Regions from separate parts of the Pantoea sp. X-Soil-MYKO-1785 genome, predicted to be linked through region 3. Evidence: predicted binding sites of a transcription regulator. Region 3 holds the regulator's gene; each other region holds the start of a gene.
The links. The regulator CRP, encoded in region 3, controls carbon source genes, mostly activating them, when cyclic AMP is high. The targets are predictions, from matches to a motif close to ATGTGANNNNNNTCACAT.
Positions count from the first base shown of each region.

Region 1: a site for CRP is predicted at 5,303-5,320, ahead of adhE (bifunctional acetaldehyde-CoA/alcohol dehydrogenase). Genes of this name have one in related genera too.
Region 2: a site for CRP is predicted at 5,352-5,369, ahead of msrB (peptide-methionine (R)-S-oxide reductase MsrB). Genes of this name have one in related genera too.
Region 4: a site for CRP is predicted at 5,370-5,387, ahead of yrbN (protein YrbN). Genes of this name have one in related genera too.

Region 1 is NZ_AP036000.1:2,315,672-2,323,007, reverse strand. Features, by position in the region: gene AC6I8D_RS11195 (NAD-dependent epimerase) at 1-830, shown strand, start outside; gene hns (histone-like nucleoid-structuring protein H-NS) at 920-1,327, opposite strand; gene tdk (thymidine kinase) at 1,729-2,349, shown strand; gene adhE (bifunctional acetaldehyde-CoA/alcohol dehydrogenase) at 2,408-5,095, opposite strand; gene AC6I8D_RS11175 (YchE family NAAT transporter) at 5,557-6,204, shown strand; gene AC6I8D_RS11170 (ABC transporter substrate-binding protein) at 6,788-7,336, shown strand, end outside.
Region 2 is NZ_AP036000.1:2,333,398-2,340,733, forward strand. Features, by position in the region: gene AC6I8D_RS11270 (NAD(P)H nitroreductase) at 140-691, opposite strand; gene sppA (signal peptide peptidase SppA) at 866-2,725, shown strand; gene ansA (asparaginase) at 2,823-3,836, shown strand; gene pncA (bifunctional nicotinamidase/pyrazinamidase) at 3,853-4,461, shown strand; gene AC6I8D_RS11290 (YeaC family protein) at 4,536-4,817, opposite strand; gene msrB (peptide-methionine (R)-S-oxide reductase MsrB) at 4,823-5,233, opposite strand; gene gapA (glyceraldehyde-3-phosphate dehydrogenase) at 5,576-6,574, shown strand; gene AC6I8D_RS11305 (D-hexose-6-phosphate mutarotase) at 6,649-7,336, shown strand, end outside.
Region 3 is NZ_AP036000.1:3,811,841-3,819,176, forward strand. Features, by position in the region: gene AC6I8D_RS18140 (LacI family DNA-binding transcriptional regulator) at 157-1,137, shown strand; gene AC6I8D_RS18145 (LysE family translocator) at 1,139-1,741, opposite strand; gene AC6I8D_RS18150 (hydrolase) at 1,802-2,818, shown strand; gene AC6I8D_RS18155 (YheU family protein) at 2,823-3,041, shown strand; gene AC6I8D_RS18160 (phosphoribulokinase) at 3,103-3,972, shown strand; gene AC6I8D_RS18165 (OsmC family protein) at 4,449-4,853, opposite strand; gene crp (cAMP-activated global transcriptional regulator CRP) at 5,157-5,789, shown strand; gene AC6I8D_RS18175 (YccS/YhfK family putative transporter) at 5,847-7,336, shown strand, end outside.
Region 4 is NZ_AP036000.1:471,105-478,440, reverse strand. Features, by position in the region: gene AC6I8D_RS02155 (U32 family peptidase) at 1-339, shown strand, start outside; gene AC6I8D_RS02150 (luciferase-like monooxygenase) at 455-1,465, shown strand; gene AC6I8D_RS02145 (AraC family transcriptional regulator) at 1,427-2,386, opposite strand; gene AC6I8D_RS02140 (SDR family NAD(P)-dependent oxidoreductase) at 2,573-3,319, shown strand; gene AC6I8D_RS02135 (DEAD/DEAH family ATP-dependent RNA helicase) at 3,377-5,290, opposite strand; gene yrbN (protein YrbN) at 5,307-5,363, opposite strand; gene nlpI (lipoprotein NlpI) at 5,469-6,353, opposite strand; gene pnp (polyribonucleotide nucleotidyltransferase) at 6,483-7,336, opposite strand, start outside.

The DNA.
Region 1 (7,336 bases), 1.5 Mb from region 3:
TGGATCTGGCTGACCGTGACGCAATCGCGTCACTGTTTAAGCAACAGCAGTTCCAGCGCGTGATTCATTTAGGCGCCCAGGCGGGTGTTCGCTATTCTATAGAGAATCCACACGCCTACGCCGACGCAAATCTGATTGGCCACCTCAACATTCTTGAGGGCTGCCGTCATCATAAAATCGAACATCTGCTTTATGCATCCTCCAGTTCGGTTTATGGCCTGAATCGTAAAATGCCTTTCTCCACCGAAGATAGCGTTGACCATCCGGTTTCGTTATATGCGGCGACCAAGAAAGCTAACGAGTTAATGTCACATACTTACTCGCATCTTTACCAGTTGCCGACCACCGGACTGCGGTTCTTTACCGTTTATGGTCCGTGGGGCCGGCCGGATATGGCATTATTCAAATTCACCCGGGCAATGATTGCTGGTGAAGCGATTGATGTTTATAACCAGGGCCAGATGAAACGCGATTTCACCTATATTGATGACATTGCGGAAGCGATTGTTCGTTTGCAGGATGTTATTCCGCAGGCGGATGAAAACTGGACGGTAGAGGCGGGATCGCCAGCCACCAGTTCAGCGCCTTATCGGGTTTATAATATTGGTAACAGTCAGCCGGTCACGCTGATTAACTATATCGAAGCCATTGAGAAAGCATTGGGTATTACGGCGGTTAAGAATCTGATGCCAATGCAGCCTGGTGATGTGCTGGAAACCAGCGCCGACACCGAAGCGCTGTTTAAGGCAATCGGGTTTAAACCGCAAACCGGTGTAGAAGAGGGCGTTAAGCGCTTTGTTGACTGGTATCGGGACTTCTATCAGGTCTGATTGATAAAATTAAAAAGGAAGCGCAGGCTTCCTTTTTTTTTGTTATCTCTGCGGGTAATCAGTAGGCAGAAGCGAAGTTCAACCGGTTATCAGAGCAGAAAATCGTCTAACTGTTTACCTTGCTCTTCCAGAGCTTTTTTAATCACTGCCGGTGTGCGACCCTGACCCGTCCAGGTTCTGGTTTCGCCTTTTTCATCGACATACTTATATTTTGCCGGACGAACTGAACGGTTACCTTTACCGGCAACTTTGTTGTCTGACAGGGAGCCAAGCAATTCATTCGGATCGATGCCGTCCGCCAGCAGCATTTCACGATACTGTTCCAGTTTACGTGCACGCTCGGCATTCTCTGCCTGAGTCAGTGACTCCTCTTCGCGGCGTTCTTTTACCACCACTTCAAGTTTTTCCAGCATCTCTTCCAGCGAGTCAATCGGATACTCTCTGGCCTGAGCACGCAGCGTACGGATATTATTAAGAACTTTTAGTGCTTCGCTCATTGTCCTGGTCTCTGAATAATAAAAAAGTTGTTTTGCCCGACAATAGTAGAGGCGGTAATAAATAACTTCAACACAAATTAATATTAAAGCGCGACGGGAAAATAAAAGAGCGCAAAGATTATTCTTCAGAAAAATTTACTTTTTAGCCAGTTAATGCCTATTTTTGTCTCATTTTTTAAAAGACGTAAATTTAATACATTAATTACCGCCGGGAATAGACTGGCTGTTGTTGGGGTTACTATTCAGGCGGCCTGCTCAGGCAGGCAGCGGATCGAGCTGAGTTTTGGCCGTGCAGGGCGGCCAGTGCCGAACATTATTCAGCGGCTACCCGCTCAGTTTTAGCGGCGCTTTATGCTAATATGCGCGCCATTCCGTTAAGTCCTGATGAAGAACCCGCTGCTATGGCCCAACTCTATTTCTACTACTCTGCAATGAATGCGGGTAAATCCACCGCTTTGCTGCAGTCCTCCTATAACTACCAGGAACGGGGAATGCGAACCCTGGTCTACACCGCTGAAATTGACGATCGCTTTGGTGCAGGTACCGTAAGCTCGCGTATTGGCCTCTCTTCGCCTGCCTTGCTGTATAACGCAGAAACGGCGCTTTACCGCGATATCGCCACGGAGCACGCTGCTCAGCCGATTCACTGCGTGCTGGTCGATGAAAGTCAGTTCCTGACCCGTGAGCAGGTGAAGGCGTTGTCAGACGTGGTCGACAACCTGGATATCCCGGTGCTCTGCTATGGCCTGAGAACCGACTTCCGTGGTGAGCTGTTTACCGGCAGCCAGTATCTGCTGGCGTGGGCTGACAAGCTGGTAGAACTGAAGACCATCTGTCACTGTGGCCGCAAAGCCAGCATGGTGCTGCGGCTCGACAGCGAGGGTAAACCGTTCAGTGAAGGTGAGCAGGTGGTGATAGGCGGCAATGAACGCTATATCTCAGTGTGCCGCAAGCATTACAAGCAGGCGATTGAGCAGGGGTCATTGCAGGCGATATACGGCGCACAAACACCGCTGAACTGACAACGCTGCGCCATAAATAAAAAAACCCGCCGAGGCGGGTTTTTTGTTTGTCAGCCGATTAGACGTTTTTCGCTTTCTTCTCGACCTTAACACCTTTTACCGGTTGCTCAGCCACGGCTTCAGCGACGCTGGAGAAGGGTTCAACAAATTCGCGGCCATAATAGGTGTCCAGCATAATTTGTTTCAGCTCAGCAATCAGCGGATAACGTGGGTTAGCGCCGGTACACTGGTCATCGAATGCATCATCTGCCAGCTTATCGACTTTCGCCAGGAAGTCCGCTTCCGCCACACCCGCTTCGCGGATAGAGGTTGGGATACCCAGTTGAGTTTTAATCTCTTCCAGCCACGCCAGCAGTTTTTCAATTTTCTGCGCGGTGCGGTCGCCTGGGGCCGTCAGGCCTAAGTGGTCTGCGACTTCTGCGTAGCGACGACGTGCCTGCGGACGGTCATACTGGCTGAACGCGGTCTGTTTAGTCGGGTTGTCGTTCGCGTTATAACGAATGACGTTGGCGATTAACAGTGAGTTAGCCAGGCCGTGTGGGATATGGAACTCTGAACCCAGTTTATGCGCCATGGAGTGACAAACCCCAAGGAAGGCGTTGGCAAAGGCGATACCGGCGATGGTTGCCGCATTGTGTACCCGTTCACGCGCCACCGGATTTTTAGCACCTTCGGCGTAGCTGGCTGGCAGGTTCTCTTTCAGCAGTTTAAGTGCCTGCAGCGCCTGACCGTCAGAGTATTCGTTAGCCAGCACTGACACATAGGCTTCCAGCGCGTGGGTTACCGCATCCAGGCCGCCAAAGGCGCACAGGGAGCGCGGCATATCCATTACCAGATTGGCATCGACAATCGCCATGTCCGGGGTTAACGCATAGTCAGCCAGTGGGTATTTCTGGCCGGTGGCATCATCGGTAACCACCGCAAACGGCGTCACTTCTGAACCGGTACCGGAGGTGGTGGTGATCGCTACCATGCGCGCTTTGACGCCCATTTTCGGGAATTTGTAGATACGTTTACGGATATCCATAAAGCGTAACGCCAGTTCTTCGAAATGGGTTTCAGGATGTTCGTACATCACCCACATGATTTTCGCGGCATCCATCGGTGAACCACCGCCGAGGGCGATAATCACGTCAGGTTTGAAGCTGTTCATCTGCTCAGCGCCTTTACGCACGATGCTCAGCGTAGGGTCTGCCTCAACTTCGAAGAACACTTCTGTTTCAACGCCGTGTGCTTTCAGCACGCGAGTCACCTGGTCGGCATAACCGTTGTTAAACAGGAAGCGGTCAGTAACGATGAACGCACGTTTGGCGCCATCCGAAGCCACCTCTTCCAGTGCAATTGGCAGAGAGCCGCGACGGAAGTAGATGGATTTAGGAAGTTTATGCCACAACATATTTTCAGCTCGCTTGGCGACAGTTTTGGTATTGATCAGGTGTTTCGGTCCGACGTTTTCAGAGATGGAGTTACCGCCCCATGAACCACAACCCAGCGTCAGAGAAGGGGCCAGTTTAAAGTTGTAGAGGTCACCGATACCACCCTGTGAAGCCGGGGTATTGATCAGAATACGCGCGGTTTTCATTTTGTCGCCGAAGTAGTGAACGCGCTCGGTCTGGTTGTCCTGGTCGGTATACAGGCAGGAGGTGTGTCCGATACCGCCCATCGCCACCAGTTTTTCCGCTTTATCGACGGCATCCTGGAAATCTTTGGCCCGATACATCGCAAGGGTCGGGGAGAGCTTTTCGTGAGCAAACGGCTCAGATTCATCCACCAGCTGCACTTCACCAATCAGAATCTTGGTGCTTGGCGGTACGGTGATGCCCGCCATCTCAGCAATTTTAAACGCTGGCTGACCGACAATCGCCGCGTTCAGGCCGCCGTTTTTCAGAATGATATTCTGTACTGCGTTCAGCTCAGCGCCCTGCAGCAGGTAGCCGCCATGGCTGGCAAAACGTTCGCGCACCGCGTCATAGGCAGAATCCACCACAATCACGGACTGCTCAGAGGCACAAATCACGCCGTTATCGAAGGTTTTTGACATCAGGATAGAAGCCACGGCGCGTTTCACGTCGGCCGTTTCATCAATCACCACCGGCGTATTACCGGCACCCACACCGATAGCCGGTTTACCTGAGCTGTAAGCAGCTTTCACCATACCGGGTCCGCCGGTAGCCAGAATCAGGTTGATGTCAGGGTGATGCATTAACTGGTTAGACAGCTCTACAGAAGGCGCGTCAATCCAGCCGATAATATCTTTTGGCGCACCGGCGGCAATCGCTGCCTGCAACACGATATCCGCCGCTTTATTGGTAGCGTCTTTCGCACGTGGGTGTGGCGAGAAGATAATACCGTTACGGGTTTTAAGACTGATCAGCGCTTTGAAGATGGCGGTAGAGGTTGGGTTGGTGGTCGGCACGATGCCGCAAATCAGGCCAATCGGTTCTGCGATAGTGATAGTCCCGAAGGTGTCGTCGGTTGCTAACACACCGCAGGTCTTTTCATCTTTGTAGGCGTTATAGATATATTCAGAAGCAAAATGATTTTTGATCACTTTATCTTCGACGATGCCCATGCCGGATTCAGCAACGGCCATCTTAGCAAGAGGAATTCGGGCATCTGCGGCGGCAAGCGCGGCAGCACGGAAAATGGCGTCAACCTGTTGTTGGGAAAAGTTGGCGTATTCACGCTGGGCTTTTTTTACACGTTCGACCAGTGCATTAAGTTCAGCGACATTAGTAACGGCCATGGTGTTCTCCTGAAGGAAGTTAAACTTTTTTAGTAAACAATCCTGCGTCCTGAGTATAGTCGCGCCTGGCAGGGACGTTAGTTTGGGTCAGAACACCCGGATTTTCAAATGTTTACTAAACTAGTCTGCTCTGGCAGTACCGCGGTTGAACCTTGATACTGCTAATACTTCCGTTGCGAAAAGATTACCTGGTTTGAGGTACGGCAATTTTGATACAGATCAATTTGAACGCAAGCTGACACCTTTCAGCCGCACTTTTTGGAAGCCGGCTGTTGAAACGGCATTCGCCTCTGAAGGCCAGGCTTATAGCGGCTAAAACCAGCTGCATTTTAATGTCTGGCGAAAAGCGCTGAATCGGGCGCAGATCGGGAGAATAAATAGCTGCGCGCGCATCTGGCGTCAGGGCGCTTTTTCCCTTACATTAGGCGCGTTTTCCTCCCCCCAGCAGTACGGAGTCTGTCGTGAACCCTGCGCTATTAGATTTATCAGGCTATATAAAATTTTTTGTCGGGCTTTTTGCGCTGGTCAATCCGGTAGGCATTATTCCGGTATTTATCAGCATGACCCGCTATCAGGGTGTTGCCGAGCGTAATAAAACCAATCTGACGGCTAACCTCGCGGTCGCCATCATTTTGTGGACCTCACTGTTTCTCGGTGACGGGATCCTGCATATTTTCGGCATCTCAATTGACTCATTCCGCATCGCCGGGGGGATTCTGGTGGTGACCATCGCCATGTCGATGATCAGCGGTAAGCTGGGCGAAGATAAGCAGAACAAACAGGAAAAATCAGAGACCGCAATTCGTGAAAGCGTTGGGGTGGTACCGTTGGCACTGCCGCTGATGGCCGGACCGGGTGCTATCAGTTCGACCATTGTCTGGAGCACGCGCTACCACAGCTGGGTTAATCTGCTGGGTTTTAGCCTGGCGATTGCGCTTTTTGCCTTCTGCTGCTGGCTGTTGTTTCGGGCCGCGCCATTAATGGTGCGGGTGTTAGGCCAGACCGGGATTAACGTCATTACCCGTATTATGGGGCTGTTGCTGATGGCGCTGGGTATTGAGTTCGTGGTGACCGGAATGAAATCAATTTTCCCCGGCTTACTCAATTAACGACCCGACTTAATTCAGGGGCCGAAGCGAAGTTGTGAATCATAATGGTGCAAAGCGCTGAAATACTGCACCATAAAAATGCAATTATTCATCCCGCTTAATAGATTCAGCGGATTATCACTTTCATTACTGCCGATCGGAATTTGCCCGTTTTTAGCCACAGCAATGTCACGATTTTCACATGATAATCTGCTTTCTTATTCGTTCTTAGCCTGACAAATCGCGCCCCTGTTGCCAGCGGGCGCGCTTTCATCACGTCTGATGACGCATCTCCGGCATAATTGCCAAAAAAGTGTTTTTATCCCGCTACTGGCCACAGAAAAAGTTCGTTTTTATCTAAAATCGCTATTTTTCATAGCGATAAGATATTTTCAGGTCAAAAATTAACACTTCCGCTGCCTGACTTCTCATGATAAAAGAGAATTAGTTAACATTTTAGCTATTTTACTTTGGCGCGCTTCTGCTGCTTCTGATAATTTTTGGCGCAACGTAAAAATTTTTCTCCGACAGCCCAAAGTGAGAACGCTTTTTGCTTAAGCCTATCGGGATACTTAATTAAGGTTGGCGCTTTCGGATGACTGGGATGAAAAACTTGCAGCAACAGCGGTGTAAAATTGCATTATGTCTGTTAATCGCCCTTTCACCGGCCTATGGCGCCGTGGTGCCAGCCGGGACAACGCTGGCGCCGCAGCAGCAAATCGTCATTAATAACGGCACTGAGGTGGCGTCGCTCGACCCACATAAAGTTGAAGGCGTGCCGGAATCGAATATTATTCTTAATCTGCTTGATGGGCTGGTTAACACCGATAACAGCGGCAAGGTGGTGCCTGGCGTAGCGGAGAGCTGGCAAAACCAGCAGGGCACCCAGTGGACCTTTACCCTGCGGGATGACGCAAAATGGAGCAACGGCGAACCGGTAACCGCCGATGATTTCGTCTATAGCTGGCGTCGACTGGCCGATCCTGCGACGGCTTCCCCTTATTCGAGCTATCTGCAGGCTGCCCATTTCGCCAATATTGATGCCATTCTGGCCGGCAAAATGTCACCCGATCGGCTCGGTGTGAAGGCGCTTGATGCCCATCATCTGCAAATCACTCTGAGTGAACCGGTGCCTTATCTGGTCGCCATGCTG
Region 2 (7,336 bases), 1.5 Mb from region 3:
TGGCTGCAAATATGGCGGCTATGTTAGCCTGGCAAGGCGTCTGGCGTAAGCGTCACGGGCCGGGATAGCGATCATTCGCACAGGAAGCGTTCAATTTGCAGGGCCAGAAGATGCCCTGCCGGCAGGTTGAGAAAAAGGATCAGAAATAGCTGACGAACGGCGCGGTGTCGGGCGGCAGCACGGTGGTGCTGGACTTCAGCTGCGGCGTGCCTAAATAGAGGAAGCCGACAATCGCATCCTGCTCGCGGCAGCCAAATGCCTGACGAACACTCTCATCGTCAGTCCACGGGCCGCTGCGCCAGATACCGTTATAGCCCTGCGCGGCTGCCGCCATCTGCATCGCCATCACCGCACAGCTGGCCGATGCAATCTGCTCCCAGCGCGGCACTTTCGGGTGGGGTTCACAGTGGGCTACCACGGTAATGATCATCGGTGCGCGGAACGGTGACTGACTGGCCTTGTTGATCGCCTTCTCATCCAGTTGCTTATCACGTGCCGCCTGCTCCAGCAGTTGACTCAGCCGATCGCGGCCCTCATTTTCCACAATAATAAAGCGCCAGGGTTGCAGCGTGCCGTGATCCGGTGCGCGCATAGCGGCGCGCAGTATATTTTCCAGCGCCTCGCCGGCAGGCGCCGGGTCGGTCAGACGTGATGCCGAACGACGGTTAACCAGTAACTCCAGTGCATCCATGTTTTTTCTCCCACTCGCATTGATGTTGCAGTAATCCTGGCACAGTCAGATTTTTTGTAACAGTCGGCGGTGAATTCCTGCTGACTTTTAGCACGCCGCTCTTTAGGATGAGCTCGTCGGGGAAGCCTGGTACGCGCGGCGGCCACTTCCGGCTACATGAATATGGAGAGTCTGATGCGCACATTGTGGCGAATTATTGCAGGTCTGTTTCGCTGGACCTGGCGGGTATTAAATTTTATCAGGGAATTCATTCTGAATATTTTCCTGATTTTGTTGATTGTGGCAGGTGTCGGGATCTGGCTGCAGGTGAGCGGTTCGGGCGGCAGTTCAGCGCCGATGCAGCAAGGTGCGCTGCGGGTCGACCTTAGTGGTGTACTGGTCGATAAGCCTTCGGTCAGTAATCGCCTGAGCAAAATTGGCCGTCAGTTGCTGGGTGCCAGCAGCGATCGGCTGCAGGAAAATTCGCTGTTTGACGTCGTCGATGCGATTCGACAGGCTAAAACAGACAGTAACATTAAAGGTATGGTGCTGGATTTACGCGACTTTGCCGGCGGCGATCAGCCTTCGCTGCAGTATGTGGGCAAAGCACTGCGCGAATTCCGCGACAGCGGCAAGCCGATCTATGCGCTGGGCGACAGTTACAGCCAGGCGCAATATTATCTCGCCAGCTACGCCAGCAAAATCTACCTGTCGCCGCAGGGCACGGTCGATCTGCACGGTTTCGCTACCAACGGTCTCTATTACAAAACCCTGCTGGAAAAACTGAAAGTCACTTCCCATGTATTCCGGGTCGGGACCTACAAATCCGCAGTCGAGCCGTTCCTGCGTGACGATATGTCACCTGCCGCCCGCGACGCTGACAGCCGCTGGGTAGGGCAGCTGTGGCAGAACTACCTGAATACCGTATCCGCTAACCGTCAGATTACCCCTGAGCAGCTGTTCCCGGGTGCGGCGGCGGTGATTGCCGGTCTGAATGCGGTTAAAGGCGATACTGCGCAGTACGCGCTGGATAACAAGCTGGTGGATGTGCTGGGTTCCCGTGCCGCCGCCGATCAGGAGTTGGTGAAAACCTTCGGCCTTGATAAGCAGAGTAATGATTATCGCAGCGTCAGCATCTACGACTATGCGGTTAAACCGGCCCCGGCGCAGGATGGCAACATTGCCGTGGTGCTCGCCAGCGGCGCGATCATGGACGGTGAAGAGACGCCAGGCAACGTCGGTGGCGATACCACTGCCGCACAGATTCGCGATGCGCGTCTCGATCCGAAAATCAAAGCCATTATCCTGCGGGTCAACAGTCCAGGCGGCAGCGTAACGGCCTCTGAAGCGATTCGCGAAGAGCTGGCGGCGGCGCATGCTGCCGGTAAGCCGATTGTGGTTTCGATGGGCGGCATGGCGGCATCCGGCGGTTACTGGATTTCGACGCCGGCCAACTACATCGTGGCCAACCCCAGTACCCTGACCGGCTCTATCGGTATTTTCGGCGTGATCAATACGCTGGAAAACAGTCTGGATGCGATTGGTGTGCACACTGACGGTGTGGCTACCTCACCGCTGGCCGATATCTCCAGCACCAAAGCGCTGCCAACAGAAGTTCAGCAGCTGATGCAGCTGACCATCGAAAATGGTTATCGCAACTTTGTGGGGCTGGTGGCGAAGTCACGCAACAAAACGCCAGAGCAGATTGATGCCATCGCGCAGGGCCACGTCTGGACCGGTAGCGACGCCAAAGCCAATGGCCTGGTCGATGCGCTGGGTGACTTTGACGATGCGGTGAAGAAAGCCGGTGAGCTGGCAAAAGTGAGCAAACCGCAGCTGAGCTGGTATCAGGATGACCCGAGCTTCCTCGATATGATGCTAAACCAGGTCAACGCCTCGGTACAGGCGGTGCTGCCGGATCCGCTCAAGGCCTGGCTGCCTGCCCCGATGCTGGATGTGATGAGCGCGATGAAAGCGCAACCTGGTCTGTTTGATCATCTTAACGATCCGCAAAACCGTTACGCCTTCTGCCTGAACTGCGGCGACGTGCGATAAACTGTGCGATAAACCTCGCAGCCCGGCCGCTGGTCGGGCTGCTTTTCCCGGTCTTTCCCCTTATACTGCGCGTTTTACGGCAAGTCTGAGTTCTCTAATGCAAAAGAAAAACATCTACGTAGCCTACACCGGCGGTACCATCGGTATGCAGCGATCGGCACAGGGTTACATTCCGGTTTCCGGCCATCTGCAGCAGCAGCTGGCTAACATGCCTGAATTCCACCGTCCCGAGATGCCCGATTTCACCATTCATGAGTATCAGCCGCTGATCGATTCGTCCGATATGACGCCGCAGGACTGGCAGTCAATCGCCGAGGATATCCGTCAGAATTACGATCGCTATGATGGTTTTGTGATTCTGCATGGTACCGATACCATGGCGTTTACCGCGTCGGCCCTCTCCTTCATGCTGGAGAATCTGGCTAAACCGGTTATCGTCACCGGCTCGCAGATTCCGCTGGCGGAGCTACGTTCGGATGGGCAGCAAAACTTATTGAACTCGCTGTATGTGGCGGCCAATTATCCGATCAGCGAAGTGTCGCTGTTCTTCAACAATACCCTCTACCGCGGCAACCGGACCACCAAAGCGCACGCCGATGGTTTTAATGCTTTCGCTTCGCCTAACCTTTCCGCGCTGCTGGAAGCCGGTATTCATATTCGCCGCCTGAATACCCCGCCCGCGCCGCAGGGCCAGGGCGGGCTGATTGTGCACACCATTACGCCGCAGCCGATTGGTGTGGTGACCATTTATCCAGGCATCTCCGCCGATGTGGTGCGCAACTTCCTGCGTCAGCCGGTAAAAGCGCTGATTCTGTGCTCTTACGGGGTCGGCAATGCACCGCAGAATGCGGAGTTCCTGGCTGAACTGCAGCAGGCGAGCGAGCGCGGTATCGTGGTGGTCAATCTGACCCAATGCATTTCGGGCAAGGTTAATATGGGCGGCTACGCCACCGGCAACGCGCTGGAACATGCTGGCGTCATCAGCGGTTTTGATCTGACCGTTGAGGCAGCACTGACTAAGTTGCACTTCTTACTTAGCCAGAACCTCTCCGCCGATGAAATACGCAGCAAAATGCAGCAGAATCTGCGCGGTGAACTGACAGAAGATTGAGACGGAGCGACTTGTAATGAAACGCGCACTGATCATTATTGATATCCAGAATGATTTTTGTCCGGGCGGCCCAATGGCCGTCCACGAAGGCGACCAGACCGTTGAGGTTGCCAACCGCTATGCACGCACCTTTATCCAGAATGGTGAACCGGTGGTCGCGCTGCAGGACTGGCATCCGGCCGATCACGGCAGTTTTGCCTCGGTCTCCGGCGAGCCGGTCTACACCCTTGGCGAATTAAACGGTCTGGCGCAGATCTGGTGGCCGGATCACGGCATTCAGGGCAGCCAGGGGGCCGATTTCCATCCTGACCTCGATCGTTCGCTGTTTGATGCGGTGTTCCATAAGGGGCAGGATCAGGATGTTGACAGCTACAGCGCCTTCTTCGATAACGGCCATCGCCGCAAAACCGAACTCGACAGCTGGTTACGCGAACGCGAGATTACCCATCTGGTAGTGCTGGGGCTGGCGACCGACTACTGCGTGAAATACAGCGTACTGGACGCGCTCGAGCTGGGCTACCAGGTTGAAGTGGTCAAAGAAGGCTGTCGCGGCGTGAACCTGAATCCCGAAGACAGTGAGATCGCCTTCGCGCAAATGACCGCCCAGGGCGCGGTGCTGATATAAAAAAAGCTGGCGCTAAGCCAGCTTTTTTTTGCCCGGTGAAGACAGATCACCCCCTGACGGTGAACATGGCTCACTCAGTGCAGGTTGAGGCGGGTCACGTCTGAGTCGATACCGAACTCTTCCTTAAGCTGCTTTTTCGACTTCGTCACCATCTCGCCGTCTTTGCCGATAGTCATGTGCTGCGGGCTGTCGTTATGCCGCGCCTGCCACAGCATCACCAGCTGCAGACAATTGTCGCGCTGTTCCTGGGTTAGCGCCACGCCATCCGGCCATTTACCAATCTCTACCGCCGTTGCCAGTCGCTGATAGACTTCTGGCGTCATTGCGGCGAGCATCGCTTCAAGTTGCTGCTTCATCGCCCTTATCCTTTGGTCTGTTCGCCCTGCTCGTCGGTAAAATTCAGTGAGGCGGAATTGACGCAATAGCGTTCTCCGGTCGGCTGCGGGCCATCAGGGAAGACGTGTCCCAGATGTGCGTCACATTGACCACAGCGAATCTCAATGCGCTGCATGCCGTGTGAATCATCTTCAATATAACGAATCGCGTCGTCGCTCACCGGCTGGTAAAAGCTCGGCCAGCCACAACCTGAATCATATTTGGTCTCAGACAGAAACAGCGGCGCGTTACAAACCAGACAGTGGTAAATGCCGTCTTGCTTGTTGTGCAGCAGTGCGCCACTGTAAGGCGGCTCCGTTCCGCGATGCTGGGTCACATACCGCTGCATTTCTGTCAGCTGCGCAATTTTTGCTTCGGGTGCGGTGTCTTTAGCCATTTTTAAGATTCCGGAAGGTGCCATTCTGAAAATTTCGACTACTATTCTAACAAATGATCAACATAAGACGGGTCTTTTTTCGTGCTCACCCTTTCAGTCCGACGTCTGCAACCCGGATTTGTGACTTTGATCACCTTTTATCCGGGGCATCCCTATATATTCGGCGATTGATTAAACGAAGCGCGATATCATTGGCGGTCCGCAAGCGATTGCGCATCGAATAATTCCTTTCAGGCGAATTGACCTGTCGCAACAATTGACACGATTCCGCTTGACGCCTGGTAAGGTTTTTGTAATTTTACAGGCAACCTTTTATTCACTAACAAATAGCTGGTGGAATATATGACTATCAAAGTAGGTATCAACGGTTTTGGCCGTATCGGTCGCATCGTTTTCCGTGCTGCTCAACAGCGTTCTGACATCGAAATCGTTGCAATCAACGACCTGCTGGACGCCGATTACATGGCGTACATGCTGAAGTATGACTCTACTCACGGTCGTTTCGACGGCACCGTAGAAGTTCAGGACGGCGCACTGGTTGTTAACGGCAAGAAAATCCGTGTTACCTCTGAGAGAGATCCGGCTAACCTGAAGTGGGACGAAGTCGGCGTTGACGTTGTTGCTGAAGCAACCGGTATTTTCCTGACTGACGAAACTGCACGTAAACACATCACTGCAGGCGCGAAGAAAGTTGTTCTGACCGGTCCATCGAAAGATGACACCCCAATGTTTGTTCGTGGTGCAAACTTCGACAAATACCAGGGTCAGGATATCGTTTCTAACGCATCGTGCACCACTAACTGCCTGGCTCCACTGGCAAAAGTGATCAACGACAAGTTTGGTATCGTTGAAGGTCTGATGACCACTGTTCACGCAACTACCGCTACTCAGAAAACCGTTGATGGCCCGTCTCACAAAGACTGGCGCGGCGGCCGCGGCGCATCTCAGAACATCATCCCTTCATCAACTGGCGCAGCGAAAGCAGTCGGTAAAGTTCTGCCAGAGCTGAACGGCAAACTGACCGGTATGGCTTTCCGCGTACCAACCCCTAACGTTTCCGTGGTTGACCTGACTGTACGTCTGGAAAAAGCGGCCTCTTACAAAGAAATCTGTGCTGCTATCAAAGCTGCTGCAGAAGGCGAGATGAAAGACGTGCTGGGCTATGTTGAAGATGACGTAGTTTCTACTGACTTCAACGGCGAAATCCTGACTTCAGTGTTTGACGCTAAAGCCGGTATCGCGCTGAACGACAACTTTGTGAAACTGGTTTCCTGGTACGACAACGAAACTGGCTACTCAAACAAAGTTCTCGACCTGATTGCGCTGGTTTCTGCTAAATAAGGCAGCCAGACATCACTGAGAATAAGGGCGACTTCGGTCGCCCTTTTTTTGATCCGCTCAGGAAGGAATCGAACATGCAAGATAAACTGTTTTCTCTGCCGGTGGTGACGCAGATCTCCCCTTACCTGTCGCAGCGTCAGGTTGGAGAACTGCCGGCGATTATCGTCAGTCATCCCAAAGTGCGCGCCGCCCTGACTCTGCAGGGTGCCCATCTGATTGCCTGGCAGCCTAGCGGTGAGCAGCCGGTGCTGTGGCTCAGCGACAAGAGCCAGTTTGCCCCCGGTAAAGCGATTCGCGGTGGCGTGCCGATCTGCTGGCCATGGTTTGGCCCGGCAGGCGAACCGGCGCACGGCTTTGCCCGTAATCAGCCGTGGACGCTGTCAGCGCATGATGAAAATGAAGATGGCGTGATGCTGACGCTGGTGCTGGAAAGCAATGCTCAGACGCTGAAGCTGTGGCCGCATGAATTCACCTTAATTGCCCGCTTCCGGCTCGGCCAGCACTGCGAAATCGAACTGGAAGCGCACGGTGACATCGAAGCAACCGCTGCCCTGCACAGTTATTTCACCGTCAGCGATATCAGCGGAGTTGAAGTGTCAGGACTGGGAAACAGCTATATCGACAAGGTAAATCAGGGTGAGATCGGCAGCAGTGACGGAAAGCAGCGCTATCCGGGCCGAATTGACCGCATCTTTACCGCAGCCGAAGATTGCTCAGTGATCAACGATCCGGCTGCTCAGCGGCAGATTGAAGTCTATCACC
Region 3 (7,336 bases):
ATAGAAATAAGTTCTTAGATCACTATCTGCAAAACTAAGCTAAAAATCGCAAATGCTGAAAAACCGCGCCAGCATAAAAAATGTCAGGCGCTCACATTCGGCCTGTGCTATTGATATGCGTTCCGGTTTATTGCTTGTAAAAGGTCTTTGTGTTCGATGTCGATTGAGAAAGTCGCTCAGCTGGCTGGCGTCTCTAAAGCCACGGTGTCGCGGGTTCTCAACGCCCATCCCGGCGTCAAACCCGATACGCGTGAGAAAGTGCTGTCGGCTATCGCCGCCTGTGACTACCAGCCCAACTTATTAGCCCGACAGCTGCGCACGGCGCAAAGCCACATGCTGCTGGTGCTGATTTCAGACATCACCAACCCTTTCTGCTCGCGGGTGGTACAGGGGATTGAGGCGGAGGCTGAACTGCACGGTTATCACATCCTGCTGTGCCACTCCGCTTCGCAGTTACAGCGTGAAGCCGCCTATCTCACGCTGCTGACCGGCAAAGTGGTAGATGGGGTGATCACCATGGATGCGGCGTCGGGACTGCAGGATTTGCAGCATATCATCGCAGGCGCGCCGTGGGTCCAGTGCTCGGAATTCGATCCGGCCATCCCGGCCTCTTCGGTCACTATTGATCATCTCGACGCGGCGCGCGATACCGTGCACTACCTCGCCGGCAAAGGCCGCAAACGCATCGGGCTGGTTAACGGGGATATGCGTTACCTCTACTCGCACCATCGCGAACAGGGCTACCAACAGGCAATAAACGCGCTGGGACTGGACTGGTCAGGTGTCGCCTACGCCAGCGATATCTCCACTGAAGCGGGCAGCCAGGCATTGCAGCAATTGCTGGCGATGCCGCAACCGCCGGATGCGATCTTTGCCGTATCGGATGTGCTGGCTGTGGGGGTGATTCATGCCGCGCTGCAAGCGGGGCTGCGCGTGCCGGAAGATCTGGCGGTGGTCGGTTTTGACGGCATTCCATTCACCGGTAGCCTTAACCCGCCGCTGACCACCATCGAACAGCCGATGTATCAGCTCGGGGCGCGCAGCGTGCAGCTATTGTTGCAGAAAATTCGTCAGCCGCACGCGCCGGTGATCCGTGAAGTCCTGCCGTGGAAGCGCGTTGAACGCGCCTCCAGTTAACTCAGTGCCAGATCAACAGTACGCAGGCTGCCGTCAGCAGCCCCATAGCGAGATTAAAGATTTTCCAGGCGCGACGGCTGCGTAAAATGCGGCCAATCATTGCGCCGAATCCCATCCAGATCAGGCCGGACACCAGATTGACGATAAACATGCCGAGACTGATCGCCATCACTGATTGTCGATAGGCGTCGCCCGCCAGGCTAAAGCTGGCGACCGCCCCTAGCGCCATCAGCCAGGCTTTGGGATTGATCAGCTGCAACAACCCGCCCTGCCAGAACGGCATGGGCGACTCTGCTACCCGGTCGGTTTCCAGCTTTTCGTAGCTGGCGGTGGCAATTTTCCATGCCAGCCACAGCAGGTAGAGGCTGCCGGCAATTTTCAGCACCAGATGCAGCGAAGGATAGAGCAGAATCAGTCCACCAACGCCAAACGCCACCATCAGCAGCATCACCTGCATGCCGATCATGATGCCAATCATCAGGGGAAGGGTCCGCACAAAGCCAAAATTGGCGCCGCCCGCGGTAAGTAACATATTATTAGGGCCTGGCGTGATTGCGGCGACCCATAGAAATCCCAACATCGATAAGAAAAGACTCAGTTCCATGGCAATCGGGTGCTCCTCACCCCCAGCAAGCAAAAAACCTATCGAAGCTAACAGTGTGATATGGAACAGACAAGCTTTTACAACATGAAATTTAGCGGGCCGGAAGCCGGGGATTTTACGCCGCTGGCCGGCATGCGTAATGCCCATCTGCAAACGGTGCTGCCACGCCTGCTGCGGCGGCAGATCAACCTCGATCCCTGGTGGCAGCGTCTCGATCTGCCCGATGGCGATTTTGTCGATCTCGCCTGGAGTGAAGATCCGCAGCTGGCGCAGCACAAACCGCGGGTGGTGTTGTTTCACGGACTGGAGGGCAGTTTCCACAGTCCCTATATTCACGGCCTGATGGCGATCTGTCGCGCACGCGGCTGGCTGGCGGTGGTGATGCATTTTCGCGGATGTAGCGGCGAACCTAACCGGCTGAACCGCATCTATCACTCCGGCGAAACCGAAGATGCGCGCTATTTTTTGCACTGGTTGCAAACCCGCTGGGGCCGGGTACCGACCGTGGCGGTGGGTTTTTCGCTGGGCGGCAACATGCTGGGCTGCCTGCTGGGCCAGCAGGGATCCGCTGTGCCGGTTGATGCGGGCGTCATCGTCTCCGCGCCGCTGCTGCTGGCGCCGTGCAGCCTCAAGCTGGAGCGCGGCTTTTCACGCTTTTATCAATACTATTTACTGGCGCAGCTGAAGAAGAATGCCCGGCGCAAACTGCACGCCTGGCCGGAAACGTTGCCGGTGAACCTGGCGCAGCTTAAAGCGCTACGCCGGCTGCGCGACTTTGATGACGCAATCACCGCCCGCGCCCACGGTTTCAGCGATGCGGCTGACTATTATCAGCGCGCCAGCGCCCTGCCATGGCTGAAACAGGTCGATAAGCCGCTGCTGATCATTCATGCCAAAGATGACCCGTTCATGAGTGATGAAGTGATACCGCACAGCAGCCAATTATCTGCCACTATTACTTATCAACTGACGCCGCACGGCGGTCACGTTGGCTTTGTCGGCGGGACGTTGCGCCAGCCCGAAATGTGGCTTGAACAGCGCATACCCCAGTGGATTGCCCCTTTTCTGGAAACCTAACGTTGTGATTATTCCCTGGCAACAGGTCTCACCTGAGACGCTTGAAAATCTGATTGAAACTTTCGTACTGCGTGAAGGCACCGACTACGGCGAGCAGGAACGCAGCCTGAACGAAAAAGTGGCTGACGTGCGCCGCCAGCTGGAAACCGGCGAAGTAGTGCTGGTGTGGTCGGAACTGCATGAATCGGTCAATATCATGCCGCGCAAAGAATTTCGCGGCTGATGCAGCCAGCGGCAATTCATGTTAACAATGCGCATGACCCGATTTCACAGGGAGCTTTTTTATGTCAGCACGCCATCCGATAATCGCCGTCACCGGTTCCAGCGGCGCGGGGACCACCACCACCAGTCTCGCGTTCCGTAAAATTTTTCAGCAGCTTGATCTGCACGCTGCCGAACTGGAAGGCGACAGTTTCCACCGCTTCACCCGGCCTGAAATGGATATGGCGATCCGCAAGGCGCGCGATTTAGGCCGTCATGTCAGCTATTTCGGTCCGGAAGCCAATGACTTTGGCTTACTGGAGCAGAGCTTCAGGCAGTATGGGCTCGACGGCCAGGGCCAGTCGCGTAAGTACCTGCATACCTATGATGAAGCGGTGCCGTGGAATCAGGTGCCGGGCACCTTTACGCCGTGGCAGCCGCTGCCGCAAAACACCGATATCCTGTTTTACGAAGGACTGCACGGTGGCGTAGTGACCGCCCAGCATAACGTGGCGGAACATGTCGACCTGCTGGTAGGCGTGGTGCCGATTGTTAACCTCGAGTGGATTCAGAAGCTGGTGCGTGACACCAGCGAACGCGGCCATTCGCGTGAAGCAGTAATGGATTCGGTGGTGCGTTCAATGGAAGATTACATTAATTTCATTACGCCACAGTTCTCGCGCACCCACCTGAACTTCCAGCGGGTGCCGACGGTCGACACTTCGAATCCGTTTGCCGCCCGCGCGATTCCGTCACTGGATGAGAGCTTCGTGGTGATCCATTTTCAGGCGCTGGACGATATCGACTTTCCTTATCTGCTGGCGATGCTGCAGGGATCGTTCATTTCGCATATCAATACGCTGGTGGTGCCGGGCGGGAAAATGGGGCTGGCGATGGAGCTGATCATGGGTCCGCTGGTGAAGCGGCTGGTGGAAGGCAAGCGGATAGAGTAAGAGGCCAGCAAAAACCGCTCTGAGAGCAGATGTCTTTAACAAAGATAGTAAAACTGGCTTTCCTGCGGCTAAAGACTTACCCCTGGGCAGGCTTCAGGGAGCATACACCTTTCGCAAAGACGCAAAACCGCTATCCCTGGCAGGCTCAGCGCGGGCCATCCCTGGCCCGCGATGCTTTGCTACAGGCATATGCTCCCTTCGCTTCACGTCCGACAACCGCATCCGGTTTCAGGAAGGTCGCTACAGACAAACCCTGGGCAGAAAGAATCTGGCAGCAATAGATAAGTTCAACACGCAGGGAACCGGGTCAGAAGAGGAAAGCGTCCCGCGCCAGGGACGGCGCGGGTCGAGCGGCCAGGGATTGGCTTAAGCGACTTTCCGATCTGACCCGGTTCCCTGCCCAGGCACAGTCTTAAATCAACCTGCATCAGATACTGGAAGTGAAGTTAGCAGGTCTGCAATGACCCTTGCGGCTATTACAGTTCGATCACTTCATAGCTGTGGGTGATGGTGACGCCTTTACCCAGCATGATAGCGACCGAGCAATATTTTTCAGCAGAAAGATCCACCGCGCGTGAGACCGCCTTATCCTGTAGCGCTTTGCCGCTCACGATAAAGTGCAGGTTGATGTGCGTAAAGATTCGCGGCGCTTCTTCACGACGTTCTGAGGTCAGTTTCACTTCACAATCAGCCACATCGTTGCGACCTTTTTGCAGAATTGAAACCACGTCGATGGCGCTGCATCCGCCTGCCGCCATCAGCACCATCTCCATTGGGCTGGGCGCTTTATCACCCGAATTGCCATCCATTAACACCTGATGACCGGATGACGACTCACCGAGGAATGTCAGTCCTTCTACCCATTTCACTCTTGCCTGCATGATTTTCGCTCCAGAATATGCGGTTTTGCCGTCAGAGTACGCTTTCGCCTGGTAAACAGCAATCCAGAGAAATCCGCTGTTAGCTGAAGCGAGACAACAGAAGACAGTCGGCAAAAGCTGTGCTACAAACAGTGCTGAAAATATTTTTCGTCACCTGATGGCGAAGCCGGGAAGAATGATGCGCACTGCGCCGAATGCAGCCCGAATAATTTCCTGTAAGGGAAACGCTTGAAGCTTTCATCGCCTGACAGGGAAAACTGCCCCCTGTATTTTGGGCACGATTACAACAGAGGATAATAGCGAATGGTTCTCGGCAAACCGCAAACAGACCCTACACTCGAATGGTTCCTGTCCCATTGCCATATTCACAAGTATCCATCCAAAAGTACGCTGATTCATCAAGGTGAAAAAGCTGAAACGCTTTACTACATCGTGAAAGGTTCCGTTGCGGTTCTGATCAAAGATGAAGAAGGCAAAGAGATGATTCTTTCTTACCTGAATCAGGGCGATTTCATTGGCGAGCTTGGCCTGTTCGAAGAAGGTCAGGAGCGCAGCGCCTGGGTACGTGCGAAAACCGCGTGCGAAGTGGCGGAGATTTCCTACAAGAAATTCCGTCAGCTGATCCAGGTTAACCCGGATATCCTGATGCGACTGTCGTCGCAGATGGCGCGTCGCCTGCAGGTTACGTCTGAAAAAGTGGGTAACCTCGCTTTCCTCGACGTGACCGGACGCATTGCTCAGACTCTGCTTAACCTGGCGAAGCAGCCAGACGCCATGACGCATCCCGACGGCATGCAAATTAAAATTACTCGTCAGGAAATTGGCCAAATCGTTGGTTGTTCACGTGAAACCGTGGGCCGTATTTTGAAGATGCTGGAAGATCAGAATCTGATCTCTGCACACGGCAAAACCATCGTCGTTTACGGCACCCGCTAATTCCTGTCACCCACGGCGTGATGGCAACATCGCGCCGTTATTGTTTGTGTTGGGCCGATGTGGCGTCGAATTATTTACCATCCTGAAGTCAACTACGCCTTGCGGCAAACCCTGGTGCTCTGTCTGCCCGTGGCGCTGGGCTGGCTGGCTGGCGACCTGCAAAAAGGTCTGCTGTTCTCGTTAGTTCCCGCCTGTTGCAATATCGCCGGTCTGGATACCCCGCATAAACGCTTCTTCAAACGCCTGATTGTCGGCGGCAGCCTGTTTGCGCTCGGCAGCTTCCTGATTCAGTGGCTGACGCAGCACGCCATTCCGCTGCCGCTGATTCTGTTCGCCTTGCCGTTGCTGCTGGGGGTCACCGGCGAAATCAGTCCGCTACACGGCCGCCTGCTGCCCGGCACCCTGATCGCCGCCATCTTCACGCTGAGCCTGATTGGCCGTATGCCGATCTATGTGCCGCCGCTGCTCTATATCGGCGGCACGCTATGGTATGGGCTGTTTAACTGGTTCTGGTTCTGGCTGTGGAAAGAGCAGCCGATGCGTGAAAGCCTGAGCCTGATCTACCGCGAACTGGCCAACTATTGCGATGCCAAATATACCCTGCTGACCCAGCTGACCGACCCGGAAAAGGCCCTGCCGCCGCTGCTGGCGCGCCAGCAGAAAGTGGTCGATATGATCACCACCTGTTACCAGCAGATGCACATGCTTTCCGCCAGCCGGGATCACAGCCATAAGCGGCTGACCCGCGCCTTTCAGGTGGCGCTGGACCTGCAGGAACACATCTCGGTCAGCCTGCATCAGCCGGAAGAGGTGCAGAAACTGGTGGAGCAGAGCCATGCCGAAGCGGTGATCCGCTGGAATGCCCAGACTATTTCGGCCCGCTTACGGGTGCTGGCGGATAACATTCTCTATCACCAGTTGCCGGATCGTTTTGGCATGGAGAAGCAGCTCAGCGCGCTGGAAAAAATTGCCCGTCAGCATCCTGATAATCCGGTGGGGAATTTCTGCCTCTATCACTTCAATCGTATTGCGCGGGTGCTTCGCACCCAAAAGCCGCTCTATCAACGTGACCTGATGGCCGATCGCCAGCGCCGTCTGCCGCTTTTGCCGGCGCTGCGCAGCTACCTGTCGTGGCGTTCATCGGCGCTGCGCACCGCCGGTCGCTTTGCGGTGATGCTGATGCTGGGCAGCGCGCTGGCGCTGTTTTTCAACATTCCTAAGCCGTACTGGATTCTGATGACCATTATGTTCGTCAGCCAGAACGGCTACGGTGCCACCCGCGTCCGCATCCAGCACCGGGCGCTGGGCACGTTTGCCGGTCTGGTGATTGCGGCTGCCACCTTACGCCTGGCGGTGCCGGAGTCGCTGGTGCTGCTGATCATGCTGCTGATCACCTTTATCAGCTACCGGTTTACCCGCCAGTTTTACGGCTGGTCGATGATTGGTTTTACGGTGACGGCGGTCTACTCGCTGCAGCTGCTGTCGCTGAACGGGGCGCAGTTCCTGCTGCCACGCCTGATGGATACGCTGATGGGTTGCCTGATCGC
Region 4 (7,336 bases), 3.3 Mb from region 3:
TTTACCGCGCGTTCAGAGAATCGCGCCAAAGACGCCTGTGAAACCTGCTGCATCAAGTATCCGGAAGGGCGTCGCGTGCTGTCGCAGGAAGGTCAGCAGGTGTTCGTGCTCAACGGCATTCAGACCATGAGCGGCTACTGCTATAACCTCGGCAACGATTTGCCGGGCATGCATCGCTGGGTCGACTGCGTACGGTTCTCGCCGCAGGATAGCGGAACCCTGGCGGAGATCGATCGCTTCCGCGCCAATGAAAACGGTCAGGCACCGCTGATGGTGGCGAAAGGCAACGATTGTAATGGCTACTGGCGCAAACTGGCGGGCATGACGCTGGCATCCTGAGTAAAAGCACATACCGGCTATATTCCTGCTGAGGTTAGCAGTTTTAATATAAGGAATGATGCGTAATACTAAATGGTGCAGAATCTGACGTCTGCGCCATCTAACGGGAGTAGCCATGTCTGAGAAAAAACCTCTTCGTCTGTCCGTGCTGGATCTGGCGCCGATCCCCCAGGGCGCGACCGCACGTGAGGCGTTCCACACTTCGCTGGCGCTGGCGCGTCAGGCTGAAAAGCTGGGCTACCAGCGCTACTGGCTGGCTGAACATCACAATATGACCGGCATTGCCAGTGCCGCGACCTCGGTGCTGATTGGTTATCTGGCGGCGAATACCGACACGCTGCAGCTCGGCTCCGGCGGCATTATGCTGCCTAACCATGCGCCACTGGTGATTGCCGAGCAGTTTGGCACCCTGGCCTCGCTGTATCCCGGCCGTATCGATTTAGGCCTGGGCCGCGCGCCCGGTTCCGATCAGCGTACGATGATGGCGCTGCGTCGCCATCTCTCCAGCATGCACGCCGATACCTTCCCGGATGATGTGGCCGAACTGATCGGCTGGTTCGATGCCGAACCGGGCGAACAGCCGGCGGTACAACCGGTGCCCGGTCTGGGGCTGAAAATCCCGGTCTGGCTGCTTGGTTCCAGCCTTTACAGCGCCCAGCTGTCAGCCAAATTGGGTCTGCCGTTCGCCTTTGCTTCGCATTTCGCGCCCGACCAGCTGTTCCAGGCGCTGCACGTCTACCGTGAAAACTTCCAGCCGTCGGCGCGTCTCGAAAAACCTTACGCCATGGTCTGTATCAACGTGGTGGCTGCCGACAGCGAACGTGATGCGCGCTTCCTGTTTACCTCGCAGCAACAGCAGTTTATTAACCTGCGCCGCGGTAAGCCGGGCCCGTTACCCGCACCGGTTGAGAACATGGATAATCTCTGGTCACCGTCAGAACAGTATGGCGTGCAGCAGGCCTTGAGCATGTCGCTGGTCGGCGATAGCGACAAAGTGCGTCACGGTCTGGCTTCGCTGATGCGCGAAACTCAGGCTGACGAGATCATGGTCAACGGCCAGATTTTCGATACTGAGGCGCGTCTGCGTTCATTCGCTATTGCGATGGAAGCGGCCCGCAGTCTGTAATTCTGCCGGCGGTGGAGGCAAGCCATCGGCACCCACCGCCAGTTGCCGACTGTCACGCGCCGGCGATCGACCATAAAAGCGGCTGTACTCCCGGCTGAACTGCGAAGCGCTCTGATACCCTACCCGATAGCCCGCCGTCCCTGCATCCAGCTTTTCCACCCGCATCAGGCGTCTCGCCTCATTCAGCCTCAGCTGCTTCTGGTATTGCATCGGCGTCATCGCCGTCACCGCTTTGAAGTGATGATGCAGCGATGAGACGCTCATCCCGACGTTGCTGGCGAGCTGATCAATTTTCAGCGGTCGGTGGAAGTTTTCCCGTAGCCAGCGCGCCGCCTGTGCCACCCGGTTGCCGGGGCGCTCTGCCAGCGCCATATTCAGAATGCGCGGTCCTTCCGGCCCGGTCAGCAGTCGATAGAAGATCTCCTGTTCAATCAACGGCGCCAGCGCGGCGATATCCTGCGGATGATCGAGCAAGCGCACCAGCCGTATCACCGCATCGACCAGCAGCGGTGACATCTTATGCACCGTAATGCCCCGCTCGCTGCGTGCCTGCGACAGCGGCAGCACCGGCGGAAACTGCTCGAGGTAACGCATCAGCCGGGTTTCATTGATGGTGATGCCGATACCCAGATTGGGCTTTTCCGGCGTGGCTACGGTGACGCAGCCGCGGACCGGCATATCCAGCGTTACCAGCAGCAGATCGCCCGGCCCGTAATGCAGGATCTCATCGCCGATATGCAGCGCTTTACCGCCCTGCGCCACCAGCGCAAAACTGGCCCATTGGGCAATGTGCACCGGCTCACTGGGGGCTGAACTACGGCCAAAAAACAGGCAGTCAATGGCGCTGGTGTGCCGGCCATCACTCGGCGCGTGACGATCGATCAGCTGCGCCAGCGTTTGCCACTCAGGGGCTTCTGTCATCACTCCTCCCGTCCCGTTCCACTCCGGATTCAGATGCGGCAGATCTTAACGTAAGTTAATCCCGGCGCCTGCCTTGCGCGCTCATCTTTGCAGGATCGTGCAAAAAGCTTGCAGGATTGCGCTACCCACATCCGGCACCAGCGCGCATAGTCTACCGACGCAATCATTACGACAGAGAACAATATTATGAAAGCTCTGGAAAACAAAATAGCGCTGGTGACGGGCGCGTCAAAAGGCATTGGCGCGGCGATCGCCATCGCTTTTGCCACCGCTGGCGCGCGCGTGGTGGTCAACTATCGCCAGGACGAGCCGGGTGCGGCCGATGTGGTGAGCGATATCCTGTCGCTGGGCAGCGAGGCGGTGGCGGTACAGGCGGATATCTCACAACCGCGCGAGGTTGAGCGGCTTTTTGCCACCACCGTGGCGGAGTTCGGGGCACCGGATATCGTGGTCAATAATGCCGGCAGTTTCCATCACGGTGACTTTGCAGCCCTGACGCTGGAGGTAATGCGCCAGCAGATCGACGTTAATCTGCTCGGCACCATGCTGGTGTGTCAGCAGGCGATTCACCACTTTCCGCCGCACGGTGGCAGCATCATTAACCTTAGCGCCCTCAACAGCAAAAACAGTACTCCTGGCTCGGTGCTGTGGGCCGCCACCAAAGGGGCGATTGATACCCTGACCCAGGGTCTGGCACGGGAGCTGGGGGCAAAAAATATTCGGGTCAACGCATTAGCGCCGGGGATGATCCTGACCGAGGGTTTGCTGGCAGCCAAGAAGATCAGCCCGCAGCTCAAGGCGCAACTGCTGGCGGCTACACCGCTGGGACGGTTTGGCCTGCCGGAAGATGTCGCCCAGGTGGCGCTGTTTCTCGCCTCTGAGGAGTCAGCCTACGTCAGCGGCGAGCGCGTGATGATCAGCGGCGGCGCCTGACAGGCATAAAAAAAGGGAAACCCGAGGGCTTCCCTTTTTATCACGACTTAACGTCTGTTATACGTCACGACGACGTGGTGCTGCGGCAGCGCCATCTTCACGACGTGGACCACGACCGCCTTCACGGTTGAAGCTGCGTCCGCCTTCACGACCACCTTCACGGCGTTCAGAAGAGAAGCGACGACCACCTTCACGGTTTGCGCCCGCGCCTGCACCAGCAGGACCACGACGCTCACCACCGGCTGGACGACGATCGCCACGGCCTTCGTTCGGCTGTGCATCACCCAGCAGCTGCATATTCATCGGCTTGTTCAGAATACGCGTACGGGTGAAGTGCTGCAGCACATCGCCTGGCATGCCTTTCGGCAGCTCGATGGTTGAGTGAGTGCCGAACAGCTTGATGTTACCGATGTAACGGCTGCTGATGTCGCCTTCGTTAGCAATCGCACCAACGATGTGACGAACTTCAACACCATCATCGCGACCCACTTCAATGCGATACAGCTGCATTTCGCCAACGTCACGACGTTCACGACGTGGACGGTCGCCATCACGGCTTTCACGTGGACCTCGTGAGTCACGCGCTTCGCGGCTGTCACGACGGCCATCACGCTCGTCACGATCGCGGTATTCGCGACGTGCCGGACGCGGTGCTTCTGGTGGCAGAATCAGAGGACGTTCGCCCTGTGCCATCTTCAGCAGTGCCGCTGCCAGCGTTTCCAGATCCATCTCTTCTTCTGGCTGCATTTTAGCCAGCAGCGCACGGTACTGATCCAGGTCGCTGCTTTCCAGCTGCTGCTGGACTTTAGCCGCAAATTTAGCCAGACGACGCTGACCCAGCAGTTCTGCGTTTGGCAGCTCTACTTCAGGAATAGTCAGCTTCATTGTGCGTTCGATGTTGCGCAGCAGACGACGCTCGCGGTTCTCAACGAACAGCAGGGCGCGACCCGCACGGCCCGCACGACCGGTACGGCCGATACGGTGAACGTAAGATTCTGCGTCCATCGGAATGTCGTAGTTAACTACCAGGCTGATACGCTCAACGTCAAGGCCACGGGCCGCAACGTCGGTCGCGATCAGGATGTCAAGACGACCATCTTTCAGGCGCTCCAGCGTCTGCTCACGCAGTGCCTGGTTCATGTCACCGTTCAGCGCGGCGCTGTTGTAGCCACTACGCTCCAGTGCTTCCGCCACTTCCATGGTTGCGTTTTTGGTACGCACGAAGATGATGGCAGCATCAAAGTCTTCCGCTTCAAGGAAGCGAACCAGCGCGTCTGTTTTACGACCGTAAGCGGTCCAGTAGCTCTGGCTGATATCAGGACGCGTGGTCAGGCTTGACTGAATGCGCACTTCCTGTGGGTCTTTCATGAAACGCTTAGTGATGCGGCGAATCGCTTCCGGCATGGTTGCCGAGAACAGCGCGGTCTGATGATCGGCTGGGATCTGCGCCATGATGGTTTCAACGTCTTCGATGAAGCCCATGCGCAGCATTTCATCCGCTTCGTCCAGCACCAGGCCGCGCAGGTTAGACAGATCTAACGTGCCGCGTTTCAGGTGGTCAAGCAGACGACCAGGCGTACCTACCACAACCTGAGGTCCCTGACGCAGGGCGCGCAGCTGCACGTCATAACGCTGGCCGCCGTACAGGGCAACCACGTTCAGGCCACGCATATGTTTAGAGAATTCGGTAACTGCTTCAGCAACCTGTACCGCCAGTTCGCGGGTCGGTGCCAGCACCAGGATTTGTGGCGCTTTAACAGTAGGATCAATGTTGTGTAACAGCGGCAGAGAGAACGCCGCGGTTTTACCACTCCCGGTCTGCGCCATGCCTAACACGTCACGGCCCGCCAGCAGGTGAGGAATACACTCAGCCTGGATTGGGGATGGCTTAACGTAGCCCATGCCATTCAGTGATTCAAGGATGTCGGCGTTCAGGCCAAGGTCAGCAAAAGTGGTTTGAATATCAGTCATGTAGTACACGTGCCTCTTAGATTGCGGCGGCCAGTCTACATAACTCGTCGTGAAAACTTTCAGTCATTTTCATCAAAAAGTGTGAACCGGCTCAAATTAGAAGTTTTGACGAACAGAAAAGCCCTCATCCCTGAAGATGATGACTTGACAGGTTTTACAGGCAATTAAAGTTCGTCAGCTATTGCTGGTCAGATTCTGATAAATCGTCTTGTGCCTGGCCGAGTTGCGCCAGTTCCAACAATGCGTATCGGTGTTCAACAAAGTTATTGACGTTGTTGGCCACCGCCAGTTTGAACAACGCTTTCGCGTCGTCCTTCTCCCCCAGACTTAGGTAGTACTTACCTAAATAGAAGTTGGTTTCACTGAGATGTTCAGCGAGCGAGGTGTTATCCGTTGCGTCCGCCTGGAGACTTTCCATCAACGATTTTTCGCTGATGTCACCCAGGTAGAACTCGACAATATTCCATCCCCATTGGTCTCTGACCGCTTTGTCGTGACGCTGTTGAAGCGCGACTTTTGCCTTGTCGACATCCATCTCACGTTCAACGAGATAGAGCCACAGACTGCGGAAAGGATCGTTAGGATCGTCTTGATAAAACGCCAGCAGATCATCTTGCGCTAACTTGTATCGACCGCCGTAATAGAGGGCGATACCACGGTTTAAATGCGCATAGTTGTAAGTTGGATCAAGCTCAAGTACAGAATCAAACGCTTCATAGGCGGCATCAAAGTTGCCCGCCTGCGTTAAATATATGCCTAAGTAGTTAAACACTTCTGGCATATCTGGTCTTATAGACAGCGCTTGCGAAAAATCGTTCCGCGCTAATGCCCGCAGACCTAAACTATCATACAACACTCCGCGCTCATATAACAGCTGTGCGCGTTCATCATCGGTGAGGGCGCGACTGGCAAGAATTTGTTCCATGCGCGCCAGAATCACTTCCTGCTGCAGTGTGGGCTGTAAAGGTACTGCAAGAACTTCGTTCTTACGCCAATTGGAGTTGCTGCATCCTGCCAGCGTCAAAGCTGTCGCAACAAAACACCAGCGCAGAAAAGGCTTCATTTCCCACTCCCGAATACAAACATTGGGATAACCATCCTGTCATCCGCCTGCTGTGCACAAGGATTCCCGCCCTCGCGATGACACAAACGCCCCTCCCTGCCAGGCAAGGAGGGGCAAATCAGCAACGACTTATTCAGCGTCAGGTGTGCTCACCGCTGCAGCTTCTTCAGTCTGCGGCTTAGATTCTGTCGCTTCTTTGATGCTCAGACGGACGCGGCCCTGGCGATCAACTTCCATCACCTTAACCGGAACTTCCTGACCCATCTGCAGATAGTCGGTTACTTTCTCAACGCGCTTATCGGCGATTTGAGAAATGTGTACCAGACCTTCTTTACCACCGCCGATAGCGACGAAGGCGCCGAAGTCAACGATGCGGGTCACTTTACCACTGTAAATGCGGCCCACTTCGATCTCTGCGGTGATCTCTTCAATACGACGAATCGCTTCTTTCGCTTTCAGACCATCGGTCGCAGCAATTTTCACAGTGCCATCGTCTTCGATTTCAATCGTGGTGCCCGTCTCTTCGGTCAGTGCACGAATCACTGAGCCGCCTTTACCGATCACATCTTTGATCTTATCGGAGCTGATTTTGATGGTGTAAATGCGTGGTGCGAATTCAGAAATCTCAGTACGCGGAGTGCTGATAGCCTGTTCCATGACGCCCAGAATGTGCAGACGCGCACCCTTGGCCTGGTTCAGCGCTTCCTGCATGATTTCACGCGTGATGCCTTCGATTTTGATGTCCATCTGCAGCGCGGTGATACCTTCACGGCTACCGGCTACTTTGAAGTCCATGTCGCCCAGGTGATCTTCGTCGCCCAGGATGTCAGACAGAACCACAAACTTCTCGTTTTCTTTCACCAGACCCATCGCGATACCGGCAACAGCAGCCTTGATCGGTACGCCTGCATCCATCAGCGCCAGTGAGGCACCACAGACAGAAGCCATTGATGAAGAACCGTTGGATTCGGTGATTTCCGACA